Regions from separate parts of the Cupriavidus sp. HMR-1 genome, predicted to be linked through region 1. Evidence: predicted binding sites of a transcription regulator. Region 1 holds the regulator's gene; the other holds the start of a gene.
The links. Region 1 encodes FNR, which switches genes on or off when oxygen is low (the NO sensors DNR and NnrR bind a similar motif). Its sites were predicted from a motif close to TTGATNNNNATCAA; they were not measured.
Positions count from the first base shown of each region.

Region 2: a site for FNR is predicted at 3,634-3,647, ahead of D769_RS07850 (hemerythrin domain-containing protein). Genes of this name have one in related genera too.

Region 1 covers NZ_ANKP01000134.1:554-8,023, forward strand. The annotation lists gene scpB (SMC-Scp complex subunit ScpB) at 1-491, opposite strand, end outside; gene D769_RS17270 (sulfite exporter TauE/SafE family protein) at 1,043-1,810, opposite strand; gene fnr (fumarate/nitrate reduction transcriptional regulator Fnr) at 1,896-2,621, shown strand; gene D769_RS17280 (hypothetical protein) at 2,705-2,950, opposite strand; gene D769_RS17285 (hypothetical protein) at 2,947-3,183, opposite strand; gene ccoG (cytochrome c oxidase accessory protein CcoG) at 3,197-4,726, opposite strand; gene ccoP (cytochrome-c oxidase, cbb3-type subunit III) at 4,782-5,696, opposite strand; gene D769_RS17300 (cbb3-type cytochrome oxidase subunit III) at 5,693-5,860, opposite strand; gene ccoO (cytochrome-c oxidase, cbb3-type subunit II) at 5,865-6,530, opposite strand; gene ccoN (cytochrome-c oxidase, cbb3-type subunit I) at 6,548-7,470, opposite strand, start outside.
Region 2 covers NZ_ANKP01000050.1:30,045-37,514, reverse strand. The annotation lists gene D769_RS07865 (radical SAM/SPASM domain-containing protein) at 1-467, shown strand, start outside; gene D769_RS07860 (nitronate monooxygenase family protein) at 586-1,767, shown strand; gene D769_RS07855 (hypothetical protein) at 1,771-3,105, opposite strand; gene D769_RS07850 (hemerythrin domain-containing protein) at 3,122-3,568, opposite strand; gene D769_RS07845 (type IV pili methyl-accepting chemotaxis transducer N-terminal domain-containing protein) at 3,821-5,836, shown strand; gene D769_RS07840 (response regulator) at 5,833-6,486, shown strand; gene rpiA (ribose-5-phosphate isomerase RpiA) at 6,547-7,233, opposite strand; gene tal (transaldolase) at 7,352-7,470, shown strand, end outside.

The DNA.
Region 1 (7,470 bases):
AACTCATCCAGCGAGCGCAGACCAAGATCATCCAGGAATGCCTTGGTCGTTGCATACAACGCGGGGCGACCAGGCACGTCCCGGTGACCGATGACTTCGATCCAGTCCCGGTCCTCAAGCTTCTTGACCACCTCCGTGCTGACCGTTACGCCCCGGATCTCTTCGATGTCACCGCGCGTCACCGGCTGGCGATACGCGATGATCGCTAGCGTTTCCATCACGGCACGCGAGTACTTCGGCGGCTTCTCCGGGTTGAGCCGATCAAGAAACTCGCGCATCTCGGGGCGGCTCTGGAACCGCCAGCCGCTGGCCAGGGCCACGAGCTCCACCCCGCGCTGCTGCCAGTCGTTGCGCAGCTCTTCGAGCAGAACCCGGATGGTGTCGGCACCGACGTCGTCGGCGAACAACCGTCGCAGATCACCAACGCGCAATGGCTCCTGCGCACAGATCAGCGCGGTCTCGAGGACGATCTTCGCCTCTTGGGTATTCATGTGATTGTGTGCAGCCTGTCTTTGCACCTGCTTCTGGACGAATCCTGAAGCACTGGAGATTGCAGATACAGCGAGGCCTGAGCCACCGCCATCTCATCGCGCAGCCAACTCGCAGCTTTTCGCAGCGGAGCCGTGCACCTCATTTTCTTTGCATCGAATTGCCGGGTCGTTCCGGCAGGAGATCGTCCGGGGCTGACAGACTACGCCAGTCAACGGACCTCTTGCGTCGCACCCTCTCCCTTTTGGGGTGGACATTCACCTGGACAATCAGATCGCCAAGGCGGCAAGAAACAATCGATATCGGCCCAGGCAACTTCGCCTGGCACCAGCGCCACCTCTCCACACAGCCCCATCGGACTTTGGAACCAGATCTTGTGAACCGGATGAACTGTGGGGACGATCCCGGCAAGCCAGACCTGCCCAGACCCCCTGGGCACACATCCCAGATCGGGAATGCAGCCCCGGCGACGCCACGAGCGCATCGGAGCGCGATACCGTGGTTTTCGCGATTGTATGGCATTCCAGCCCCGCCCTGCAACCAGCAAAAAAGTCTAGAACACGACGCAGAAGCCGTGATTGGCCAGCGTATCGGGCAGCCAGACGGCGCGTGCGACACCCAGCGCCCCAAAACCGATCACAACAAGCGCGGCGCCCACTCGAACGCCGGGGCGGCGCGACAGTTGCCGCAGGTAGCCCGACAAACCCGAGATCACCAGCAGGTTGGGCAGCGTCCCAATGCCAAAGGCCGCCATGACAAGTGCCCCAGATGGCGCATTTCCAGCCAACAAGGCCAGCGCAAGTGCGCCATACACCATACCACAGGGCACCAGCCCCCAGGCCAACCCCATCCCATAGCGCCGCATGATGGGCGCGTGCCGACGCAAGCGAAGCGGCATCTGCATGCCCAGCGACGCGACGCCCCGGACGACATACGAGGCAGCCCGCGCCGCCAGCCGTTCGAGCCATGCTGCACGCATGACGCGGCCCCGCAACAACCACACCCCGGTCAGAACCAGTAACAGGCTGCCCGCGCCATAGAGCCAGCGCTGCACTGGAAGGTAGTCCTGCTTCCAGACTGTCGCACCCACCGCTCCCATCAGCGCCCCAAGCAGCACATAGGTCGTGAGACGCCCGGCGTGCATGACCAGCAGTTCCAGCCACCAGTGAAATCGCGAGCGATGCACGAGGCTAACGACCGCAACAGCCCCCCCGGATTGCCGTTGCTCGACGGCAATGGCAATTCCTCCGCACATGGCGGCGCAATGCACGCCACCAAGCAACGCAAGTGTAAAGACACTGAAAAGCACACCAAATGGCAACTGTTCCTCGCTTCTGCGTCACATCACGCTGTAAAATGCCTGCATCGCGCCTCCATCGCAAGCGCATTCATGCGAGCACCATCAATTGCTTACCTCCATTCCCGTCACCGAGATGTCTCCGCGTTGCTCCACTTGCGCCATGGGCCAGCTTTGCCTTCCCGTGGGCATGTCGCAACAGGACCTCGCAAAGATGGACACGCTCGTACAGGAACGCGTTCGTGTTCATAAGGGCGAAACGCTCTATCGCATGGGCGAACCACTTACCGCAGTCTATGCGATCCGCTTTGGCACATTGAAGACCCACGTGACCATGGAGGACGGACGCACGCAAATCACCGGCTTCCATTTGCCCGGTGAGGTCGTCGGGCTCGACGGCCTCAGCGAGATGCAGCATGCGTCCGACGCCACCGCGCTCGAGGACACAGAGGTCTGCGTCGTGCGATTCGATGACCTGCAATCGCTGTCCGGCACGTTGCCTTCTCTCCAGCAGCAGTTCCTGAGGCTGATGAGCAAGGAAATCTCGCAGGACCAGATCATGCTGATCACTCTTGGCTCGATGCGTGCCGAAGAGCGCCTGGCAGCATTTCTCGTCAACATGTCCGAGCGCCTGTCGATGCGCGGTTACTCGTCGAGCGAGTTCGTGCTGCGGATGAGCCGCGAAGAAATCGGCAGCTATCTTGGCCTCAAGCTCGAAACCGTGAGTCGGCTCTTTTCTCGATTCGCCGAAGCCGGCCTGATTCAGATTCGCCAACGACACGTGAAACTCGTGGACATGGAAGGCATCAGGCAGGTCTATAGCCGAAACTGCTAACGGGCATCGTGGCCAGGAAAACGGCCGTATCGGGAGCAGATCTCCCGGTGCGGCCGTTTTGCTTTCTGCCAGCACTCGAGCCATTACTCGAGTTCGTCGGTCTCCTCGAGCTTGGTTGGCATGGTGTAGAGCGTCAGCCCACTGGACAATGCGCAAAACAACCACGCCACCAGGAAGCCAATCGTGTAGACCGCCTCACGAGACGCTTCCACCTGGTGCCCGAAGAACGTGAGATCGCCCGGATCAACGACCGAAAACACGGTGGCGGTGGCCGCTCCGCCCATCAGAAACGCCGGCCAAAGTACCCACATCAGCCAGCGGAGTCTCATGGGCGCCTCGCAGCCGGCGACGCTACATGCTCCGCCCCCGTTTTCTCCACGACCAGGCCATGACGCTCCACGCCGGAAATCGGCAAATCCGGATGCGTGTTGGCAAGCCAGATGGTCACGCCGCAGCCAATAATTGCAAGCAACGGACCGCTCATCAAAAGCCACGGCCACGGTTCCCTGTACCAGGGCTTGGACTGTTGGGATGTCATTGCGCTCTCCTTGTTTGCTGCCATTTCACCCTCAGCATCACAGATTGCGGGGAACAATGAAACTCGTGGATTGCCTGATATGCGCGTCTCGGCCGTCCTCGCCCTCCGCCGTCACGGTTACGTTGATCTTGTGCGTGCCTTCCTTGGCATCGTCGATCGGCACGCGAATGCGAATCGGCAACAACCGGTTGGACGTTGGCTGCATGGCCTCGGCGGACTTGTCATACTCGACCGTCAGTCCAGTCAGATCGTCGCCCTCAGCCTGCACGCGAATCCGCATCGGCGCTTCCGTGGTGTTGATCACCTGGAGCCGATAGACGTTCTCGATCCAGCGGCCCTCCACTTCCCGGCCCAGCGCGCCGCGATCCCGAATGATGTCGACCTTGATCGGCGACCGCATTGCCAGCGATGCGACGAAGCCCGCCGCCAGAACCAGCCAGATCAGCGTATAGATGATCGTGCGTGGTCGCAGCAGCCGTTTGCGCGCGTCGGATGTCGTCAGGGACTTGCGCATGGCGTTTTCCGACGTGTATCGGATCAGGCCGCGCGGGTACTCCATCTTGTCCATGACGAGATTGCACGCGTCGATACAGGCGCCACAACCGATGCACTCGTACTGGAGGCCATCACGAATATCGATACCGGTCGGACACACCTGCACGCAGATACTGCAATTCACGCAATCGCCAATACCAGCCGCATGGCGATCGGTCTTGCGGGAACGGCTACCACGCGGCTCCCCACGACCCACGTCATAGGTCACGACATAGGTATCGCGGTCGACCATCACGCTCTGGAAACGCGCATAGGGGCACATGTACTTGCACACCTGCTCGCGCATGAATCCGGCGTTGCCCCAGGTCGCAAATGCGTAGAACAGCATCCAGAAGCTCTGCCAGGGTCCTAGCGTGAAATGCAGGACCTCGCTACCAAGTTCCCGAATCGGTGCGAAATACCCGATAAACGTGAAGCCCGTCCACAGTGCGATCAGCACCCAGAGCACATGCTTGGTCGCCTTGATTCGCAGCTTGCGCAGGCTCCAGGGATCGCCGTCGAGTCGGATCCGCGCGATGCGATCCCCTTCGACATGTCGCTCGATCCACATGAATATCTCTGTGTAGACCGTCTGAGGACAGGCATAGCCGCAGAACAGGCGTCCCGCGATGGCGGTGAACAGAAATAGCGATAGCGCAGAAATGACCAGCAGCACAGCGAGATAGATCACATCCTGCGGCCACAGCACGAGACCGAAGATGTAGAACTTGCGCGCGCCGAGATCGAACAGCACGGCCTGGCGATCATTCCACTGCAGCCAGGGCGTTCCGTAGTAAATCAACTGCGTCAGGATGACCAGCCACACGCGCCAGCTCGAAAACGCGCCAGAAGTCGAGCGCGGATAGATCTTGCGGCGGACCTCGTACAGCGCTTCCTCGGTGGTCTCGGCCCCCTTGGGGGGCGGCGCGGGACGCCAAGTGTTGCCGTTACGATCGCTCGCCGACTGGCTTGCAGACGGATCGTTCGAGGCGTGATCGTCCGAGTGATCGGGGGCGTTAAGGGGCGCGCTCATCGTGTTGCCCTCACGCCCCGGTGGGCGGCACGCCGCCCGGCCCCGGGGCAGTTAGTCATTTTGCAGCGCCTCCCGTATTCGAGAGACCCCACACATATGCGGTCAGCATGCGGATGCGCTCAGGCGTCAGAATCTCCTCGTGCGCCGGCATATGACCGTTATGTCCCTTCAGGATCGCGTCGACGATGGTCGCTTCCGAGCTGCCGTACAACCACGTGTTGTCGGTCAGGTTCGGCGCGCCGAGTGCCTGGTTGCCCTTGCCGTTGGCGCCATGGCAGGCCGCGCAGGTCGACTTGAACGTGCTTTCGCCACGCGATGCGCGAATCGGATCCGACGACAGACCAGACAGCGAACGCACGTACTGGGCAGTATCGCCGGCCTGCTTCGCATCGATCGTGCTGGCAAACGATGGCATCACGCCATTGCGGCCCTTGGTGATCGTCTGCTGGATCGTCTCCGGCTCGCCACCGTAGAGCCAATCGTTGTCGGTCAGGTTGGGGAAGCCTCGGCTGCCACGCGCATCCGAACCGTGGCACTGCGCGCAGTAGTTCAGGAACAACCGCTGGCCGATCTCGCGTGCGTCAGGATCCGCCGCCACCTGCTTGATATCCATGCTCAGATACTTGGCGTAGATCTGGTGCTGCGTTTTCTCGGCGGCCTCGCGGTGAGCGGCAAGCTCGCCCTGCGTCGAGAACTTGAGCATACCGGCGTACGATCCCAGGCCCGGATACAGCGCCAGGTAACCAAGACCGAAGATGCAGGCCAGCAGGAACATCCACATCCACCAACGTGGCAGCGGGTTGTTCAGTTCGCGCAGGTCACCATCCCAGACATGACCGGTGTCATCAGTGGTGCTGACACCTTTCGGCATCTTGCGTTGGGAAAACAGCAGCCAGACACACCAGACGATCCCGATGAGCGCGATGGCCGCGATGTAATAACTCCAGAAATCGGAAATGAAATCGCTCATGGCTGTGGGTTCCGGCTTGTAGTTGTGGTTTCGTCAGGCAGGGCAAACGGCAACATCGCCGATTCCTGATTGGCGGCCTGGCGGCCGCCCGACCATGCCCACCAGCAGATGCCAATGAACGTCAGCATCGACACGACGGTTGCAATTGCGGTCACGATCGCCATGGCATCACTCCTTCGCCGGCGCCGGAGCCGCCGCCGAGTCAACGCGCACGTTGCGGCGATTCAGGCCCAGCCCCTGCAGATACGCCACCAGCGCATCTTCTTCCGTCTTGCCTGCCAGCTCTTCAGGCGCACGAGCAATCTCTTCGTCCTTGTACGGCACACCCAGACGCTTCAGCGCGTGCATGCGTGCCTGGATGTCGTTGGTGGGCAACTGCGTCTTCTCCAGCCACGGGTACGAAGGCATCACCGACTCGGGAACCACATCACGCGGATTGCGCAGGTGGATCCGCTGCCAGTCGTCCGAGTAACGGCCGCCAACACGCGCGAGATCTGGACCGGTACGCTTCGAGCCCCACAGGAACGGGTGGTCATACACCGACTCGCCCGCCGTGGAGAAATGGCCATAACGCTCAGTCTCCGCCTGCAGGGTACGCACCTGCTGCGAGTGGCAACCAACGCAACCCTCGCGGATGTAGATGTCGCGCCCCATCAGGCGCAGCGGCGAGTACGGTGTGATGCCCGGATCGGGCTCGGTCGTCGAGTGCTGGAAGAACAGCGGCACGATCTGCACCAGGCCAGCGATGCTGACCACGATGATGGTTGCAATGATCAGCCAGCCGACGTTCTTCTCCAGCGTTTCGTGGGAAAAGAATCCTTGTTTTTGAGACATCGTTCGGTCCTCGGCGATCAGTGGGCGGAAGCCGGCAGGTTGGCCGGAATCGGAGCGTCAACCGCAGGCTTGCCAATGATGGTACGTGCCACGTTGTAAGCCATGAGGATCATGCCGCTCAGGAAGCACAGGCCACCCAGCAGACGGATCAGATAGAACGGATACTTTGCCTTGACCGCTTCGACGAACGCATAGGTCAGCGTGCCATCAGGCTGCGTGGCGCGCCACATCAGGCCTTCCATCACACCGGCGATCCACATCGAGGCGATATAGAGCACGACGCCGATCGTCGCAATCCAGAAGTGCCACTCGATCAGGCGCGTGCTGTACATCTCCTTCTCTCCGAACAGGCGCGGAATCAGGTAGTAAAGCGAGCCGATCGAGATCATCGCGACCCAGCCCAGGGCACCCGAGTGCACGTGGCCGATCGTCCAGTCCGTGTAGTGCGACAGCGCGTTCACGGTCTTGATCGACATCATCGAGCCCTCGAACGTGGCCATGCCGTAGAACGACAGCGCCACCACCAGGAACTTGAGAATCGGATCGGTACGCAGCTTGTGCCAGGCACCGGACAGCGTCATGATCCCGTTGATCATGCCGCCCCACGACGGAGCCAGCAGGATCAGCGAGAACACCATGCCCAGCGACTGCGCCCAGTCAGGCAGCGAGGTGTATTGCAGGTGGTGCGGACCCGCCCACATATACGTGAAGTTGAGCGCCCAGAAGTGGACGATCGACAGGCGATACGAGTAGATCGGACGCTCCGCCTGCTTCGGGATGAAGTAGTACATCATCCCCAGGAAGCTGGTGGTCAGGAAGAAGCCCACCGCGTTGTGGCCGTACCACCACTGGATCATCGCGTCCTGCACGCCTGCATAGGCGGAGTACGACTTCCACATCGACACCGGCATTTCAATGTTGTTGACGATATGGAGGATGG
Region 2 (7,470 bases), on a different contig from region 1:
GCATTGCACTGAGCCCGATGAACGCGGCGGAGTTGCCCGCGGTGGTGGCCCTGGCGGACAGCGAGCGTATCGACAGGTTTCACCTCTCTCAGCCCTGCCCTGCGGACTGCGCGCACGACTCCACCCAGAACACATCACTTCGTGACATGACGCGTGCTTCGCTCGAGTGGCTGTTCGATTATGTGTGGATGCGAGCGCAGAAAGGCAATGCAGGCGACTTCGTCACCAGCCAGCACGCGGCCAGCAGCGCCTATCTGCTGCATTGGGCCTCAACACGCGTGCCACACCATCTGGCGGCCATTCGCGAGCGTATCGCGTGCGCCAGCAAGGCCAAGGGCGCTGGCATCCTTCTGATCGATGCGCTCGGCCACGTCCATCGGGGCTCGGCCCGGCTCGATGAAACGTGCGGCAATGTACGCGAACGACCGTTCAGCGACATCGCCGAGCAACGCTTGATCCACGCGTAGTTCCCCAGAGCTACGCCGATCGCACGCGCCAGCATCTACTTTGATATTCGACAAGAGTGGGACACGGAGCCTGTGCCACGCTTGCCCGTCACTACTACGCATACAAGGTGAACTCAACATGACAGAGCATTGGTTGACGCTGGCCGGCCGGCGATTGCTGCCGATCGTGCAGGGCGGCATGGGCATCGGCATTTCGGCGCACAGGCTGGCGGGAACCGTTGCCAGTCAGAACGGCGTTGGCACCATTGCCAGTATCGACTTGCGCCACCATCATCCCGACCTGATGGCCCAAACCGCCGGTACGCGTGACAAGGCACGCATCGAGGCCGCCAACCTGGTGGCGCTGGACCGCGAAATCCGCGCCGCGCGCGAACTCTCGGAAGGACGCGGCCTGATCGCCGTGAACGTGATGAAGGCCGTCGGCTCGCACGCGCAACTGGTTCGCCAGGCTTGCGAGAGCGGCGCCGACGCGATCGTCATGGGTGCCGGCCTACCGCTGGACCTGCCCGATCTCGCCGCCGACCACCCGAAAGTTGCGTTGATTCCGATCCTCTCGGAATCGCGCGGCATCGGGCTGGTGATCCGCCGCTGGATGAAGAAAGGCCGACTGCCGGACGCCATCGTGGTCGAGCATCCCGCCCATGCGGGTGGCCACCTCGGTGCGTCAGCCATCGAGGATATTGGCGACGACCGCTTTTCGTTCGACCGTGTACTGGACGAGTGCCGCGAGTTGTTCAAGACGCTGGGCCTGACGTGGGGCAGCATCCCGCTGATTCTTGCCGGCGGCATGAACAACCACACCAAGATCCGGCATTGGCTCGACAAAGGCGCTGCCGCGGTGCAGGTCGGCACCGCCTTCGCCGTCACAGAGGAATCCGACGCGCATCCAGCCTTCAAGCACGTACTGGCCACGGCGCGCCCGGAAACGTTGCGCGAATTCACCAGCGTAGCCGGTCTGCCCGCCCGTGCCGTGCTGACGCCCTGGCTGGCGAAGTACCTGTCAACAGAGAGCCGCTTGCAGCGCCGCGCGAAAACGCGCGATTGTCTGGAAGGATTCGATTGCCTGCAGGCCTGTGGCCTGCGAGATGGTATCGCCCGTATCGGCCAGTTCTGCATCGATCTCAAGCTGGCGCAGGCAGTGCGCGGCGATGTGGAGCGTGGTCTGTTCTTCCGTGGCAAGGGCACGCTACCCTTCGGCGAGGCGATCCGTCCGGTTGCGGACCTGATGCACTATCTGCTGACAGGCGAGAAGCCGGCGGATCTGACGGAAGATACCGCCCGCGCCGTCAGCATGGCCTGATGCTCAGTTCGGCGGGACGCCATGTTCCGCCACAGCTGCCGCCACCCGTGGCGGCAGCCCACCCTGTTTGCGCATGACGCGCATACAGCGCAAGGCACGCAACAACTGCACGCCCAGCCATCCGTTCGTGATGGCGAACAGTACACCGCCAACCTTCGCCAGCAACCCCGGCGCCAGCGGCACGGCCAGTAGCACCAGGAATGCCGCCAGCACCATCCACCCCTGCCTCTTCTGACTGTCCGGCGAGATGATCACCTGCATCGCCGGGACGCGCGCGCGTGGCGGCAACAGCCGGCGTAGATGCAACCAGACGAGAAATGGCACGATCTTGCCCAGCATCGCGTTCACGGGCAGCACCCCACCGCCAATCAGCGCCAGCACGCCGATGCACCACTGCGCTGCAGCCGGCATCTGATTCGGCGCCAGAGCGCTGGCAGTCGTCAGCAATGCAGCCAGCAGCAGGCTCAGGGCGGACACAGGCCAAAGCACCCATTGAGGGTCATGTCGCCGCCTCGCGCGCCATGCGGCCTTCAATGCGCAGGCGCCGAGCACCATGGCGAACAGCAGCCAGGGCACGAGCGCGAATCGCTCAACCGCCGCGCCTGGCCGCGCAATCACGACGATGCTGAATACCAGCAGCAGTAGCCAATGCCCGTAAGGCAAACAGCGTTCGAGCCAGGACGGCAAACGCTCCGTCTGCCAGAACATCGGTAGTACGGTGGTGGCTACGCCGCTCACCAGCGCCGCCAGCCAGCCGCCCAGCCCCCACGCGACATGCAGCGCCAGCACCTGTTCCGGCGCCACCGTCCACATTCCACCGAACAGGCCAGCCAGCGCCGCACCGCCCAGTGCCGTAACGATCAACGGGGCGCCGATCCATGCCAACGTCCGCGTGGTTGCATCGACTGCGGCGACCCTGAAGCCCGCCGCCAGCAACAAGAGGCCTACGAGCGTCAGGAACGTCCCGCCGGTCGCGACGGCCCAGCGAAATGCCGTGGCGCCGCTACCAAGGAATCCGGCCGCGAGCGCGGCGGCGGTCCCGGCTCCTGCTACGGCGACGAATGGTGACACCAAGCCCGCGAACGGAACGGATACCCCCGCAACGACCGGCATCATCTGGAACAAGGCGCCGAGCATGACCGGCAACAACATCCCTAGCGCCAGTGCGTGGACGGCCGCCAATGCCAATGGCGCGAAGCGATCAGGCAGCGCATCGACCGGGCCGAGTACCAGCAGCAAGCCAGCTACCACGCCCAGCCAGGGCGCAGGCATCAGGCAGCCAAACACCAGACTGGGACGCGGCGCGCTCGCGTAGTCGAGGTTGACGGCTTTCACCATGGCACGACTCGAGGTCTCAAGAGTGAGCGGCTTGTCCCGACGCGAAATCCGCCAACAGCGTATCCAGCCCCTTCACCTGGGCCTGACACATCGGAAACAGTACATTTTCTTCCTTGACGTTGTGCTGCTGCAGAAGGACAACCAGGGTATCGAGTTCCGCCGCCAGCGCGCCAACATCCTTCAGCTCCAACCATTCCCGCGCGTTGTCCAGCAAGCCACGCACCTCATCGTGTTCGTGGCGCATCACAGCGGTGGGGCCATTGCTGAACCCCACAGCTTGTTCGAACGCCGGAAACAAGCGCTGTTCTTCGGTACTGAAATTGCCCTGCAGGGCGGATTCCAAGCGCGCAAATGCACCGGCTGCGGTATCCCAGTCTTTCGCGCGCACGCAGGCTTCAACCTGCTCGATGGCTTCGTCGCAATCACGGTGTTGCCGCACCAGCGTGGTGATCGTCGTGGACATATCGCTTCTCCCGATCTCATGGTTTGATATGGCAACGATGCTAGGGCCACGTTAACGACATGGATTTGATCGGGACCAAAACTCGCTGACTTACCACGTGCCTCGCTAAGCATATTGAAACCAAAAACTTCCTTGATCTAGCGCAGTAGAGCCACCATCACACGCTGGCACAATCCGCGGCAGGGCCGCCCGTCCCCACACTCATACTGCAGCATCACCCTGCAATATCACCCGCCGGGCCGCACCTTCCCAATGCTAGCCCCTACGACTCCAGATACCACCGCCCCCTTGCCTGACAACGGCCACGTGCCGGAAGCGGTCCGGCTGACACCATTGCGCCACCGGCTTTCCACGCGGATCATCCTGCTGTCGTTCGCGTCACTGATGGTGGTGCTGGGAATGATTTCAGGCACGCTGTATCTCTCCTGGAAGCTGGAAGGAGCCGGTGCCGCCATCAACGACGCCGGAAGCCTGCGGATGCGCGCAAACCGGGTCGCCATTGAACTGACCCGTGCCCAGAGCGGCAGTCCCAACGATCTGGCAGGGCAAGTCGCGGCGCTGGACGCCACGCTCGCGCAGTTGCGCCGTGGCAATCCGGCCCGCCCGCTATTCCTGCCCGACGAACCCGCGATCCGGGCCAAGCTTGACCTCGTCGTCGCGGACTGGCAGCAGCGCCTGAAGCCGCTTGCGGTGGCCACCGCAAGCACCACGCCTGCAAACGCCTACATCGATGCCCTGCCGGTTTTCGTCAATGAGGCCGACAGTCTGGTAAAGCTGATCGAACGCGATAACGCGCGTAAAACCGATCTGCTGCGACTCTCTCAGGCAAGCCTTGCGATCATCGCGTGCGTTGGCACGGTCGCTGTGATCTATCTGCTCTACCTCTGGATCATTCTGCCCGTGCTGCGTCTGCAGGATGGCCTGCAGCGCATGGCTGCCCGCGAGTTCTCGCTGCGCTTGCCCATCGCAACACGTGATGAATTCGGCACGCTGAACGCCGGCTTCAACCGCATGGCCGACGAACTGCAGGAGCTCTATCAGGATCTGGCGGCACGCGTGGACAGCAAGACTGCCGAGTTGGCGCGGCAAAATCGGGATCTGGAAGCCCTCTACGACATGACCGCCTTCCTCAACCGGGCCAGTGATGCCGAGGCGATGGCACGCGGATTCCTGGAACGCGTGATGCGCCAGTTCGAGGCCGACGGCGGGACCGTTCGTGTGATCGATGCCACGCACGGGAAGCTCCACCGACTTGCATCAGTGGGACTTTCGGATGAACTGGCGGACAACAGCCGCTGTAGCGCGATCCATGACTGTCACTGCGGGGCCGCAGCTGAAGCGGGCATGATTACGGTGACGGACCTGCGCCAGTTCGTGCGTCAGGGCTCCGAAACACCGGAGTCTCCCTGTGGCCGCGAAGGTTTCACGGGCATGGCGGCGTTCCGGCTCGACTCTCCGCGCGGCACGCTCGGCACATTCACGCTGCATTTCCGCAATCCGCGCGAACTGCCACCTTCCGATCGCCAACTGCTCCAAACCCTCGCCCGCCACCTTGGCACGGCACTGGAGCACCTGCGGCTTGCCGCCAGCGCGCGCCAGCTTGCGGTCGTCGAAGAGCGCAATCTGGTGGCGCAAGGATTGCACGACAGCATCGCGCAAGGCCTGAATTTCCTGAACCTTCAGGTACAACTGCTCGGCGATGCGGTGGAACGGAACGACAACGCGGAAACGCGCGAGATCGTGCCACTGCTGCGACACGGCGTGGAAGAAAGTTACCAGGACGTGCGCGAACTGCTGCACAACTTCCGCTCCCGGCTGACGACGGGCGACATGCGCCCAGCGGTGGAGGACACCGTCGCGCGCTTCCGCCGTCAATGCCGCACGGACGCCACATTGACGATCGAAGGAAGCGGACCGCCGCTGCAGCCGGAGCAGCAGCTACAGGTACTGTTCATCCTGCAGGAGGCGTTGTCGAACGTGCGCAAACATGCGATGGCCGAGCATGTCACGATCTCGCTCACGCAGGGGCGCGACTTCCGACTCGTCGTCCAGGACGATGGCGAAGGATTCGATCCTTCCGAATTCGACGGCCAGGACAGCGCGCACGTCGGTCTGCACATCATGCAGGAACGGGCATCGCGGCTTGGCTCGACCCTGACGATCGACACCCGCCCAGGGGCTGGCGTCCGCGTCGCCCTATCATTGCCGCGCGGCGAAACCATGGCGCAGCCAGACGAGTTGCTGGCGGCGCAGGAGTCTTCCCAATGACCATCCGTATCCTACTGATCGACGATCACACATTGTTCCGCTCGGGTGTTCGTGCGCTGCTGCAGCGGCAGAGCGATTTCGAAGTGGTCGACGAAGCCGCCGATGGCGTGGAAGGCATCAAGCGGGCCAAGCAGCATCGACCGGACGTGATTCTGCTCGACCTGAATATGCCCGGCCTGTCAGGACTCGAAGCCCTTCAACTGCTGACGGAGGATCTGCCGGAATGCGCGGTGATTGTGCTGACGGTATCCGAGGAAGGAGAAGAACTGGCCAGCGCCCTGCGCAGCGGCGCGCGGGGTTACCTGATCAAGAACATCGAGACCGAAGCGCTGACGAGCGCGATCCGGCGGGCTGCCGCAGGGGAGCCGGTGATCTCCGACACGATGACCGCCAAGCTCGTGCAGCAATTCAAGGCTCCGGCGGCCGCACCTGCCCTGCTAGAGCGTGGCGACGCGGCCCCTCTGACGGCGCGTGAGCGGGACATTGTGCGCGGACTGGTACGCGGCGAAAGCAACAAGATGATTGCGCGCGCGCTGGGCGTGGCGGAGAGCACGGTCAAGATTCACGTGCAGAACATTCTGAAAAAGCTCAATCTGGCCAGCCGCGTGCAAGTGGCCGTCTACGCCGTGGAGCATGGGCTTACCGCATGAGGCAATCGAAGCCGGGGGCCATTGGCGCCCGGCCTCTCACTTATACGGCGCTTATGCGATTCAGTAATCCGAGCGCTGCACGCCCTGTTCGGTACCCAGCAACAGCACATTTGCTCCGCGCAGGGCGAACAGACCAACGGTCACCACGCCGGGTAGCTGGTTGATTTGCTGCTCCAGCGCCCTCGGGTTCTCGATCTTCAGGCCCGAGACATCCAGAATGACGTTGCCGTTGTCGGTCTTGTAGATACCGCCTTCCTTGGTCATGCGCAGACGCGGCTGACCGCCTAGCGCCGCCAGGCTTCGGGCTACCGCCGCGCGTGCCATCGGGATCACCTCGACCGGCAGCGGAAATGCGCCCATCGTCGGCACCAGCTTGCTGCCGTCGGCAATGCACACGAATCGATCCGCCACCGAGGCAACGATCTTCTCGCGCGTCAGCGCGCCGCCACCGCCCTTGATCATCGCGCCGGAGTTGTCGATCTCGTCAGCGCCATCCACATAGACGGGAATGCTGTCGACCTCGTTCAGATCGAGCACATTGAAACCGTGCTGTTGCAAGCGGCGTGTGGAGGCCTCGGAACTCGACACCGCGCCCGCAAAGCGCTCTTTGAACGCCGCCACGGCGTCGATGAAGAGATTGGCGGTGGAGCCGGTGCCCACGCCAAGAACAGCGCCTTCGGGCACTTCCTGCTTCACATAGTCAGCGGCAGCTTGCGCGACCAGCGCCTTGAGTTCATCCTGAGTCATGACTACAGCCAGAAAAGCGTTGGGAAACGTGTAGTGTAGCGGATTGGTTCCCCATCCCCGACGTTTACGCCACGCGCCACGCCGTTACAATGGCCTCTCCCTCCGACGGAACCCAATCATGAACGAGCTTGAACAACTGAGGCAGTTCACCACGGTAGTGGCCGACACCGGCGACTTCCAGTTGATGAAGCAATACAAGCCACAGGACGCGACCACCAATCCGTCGCTGATTTTCAA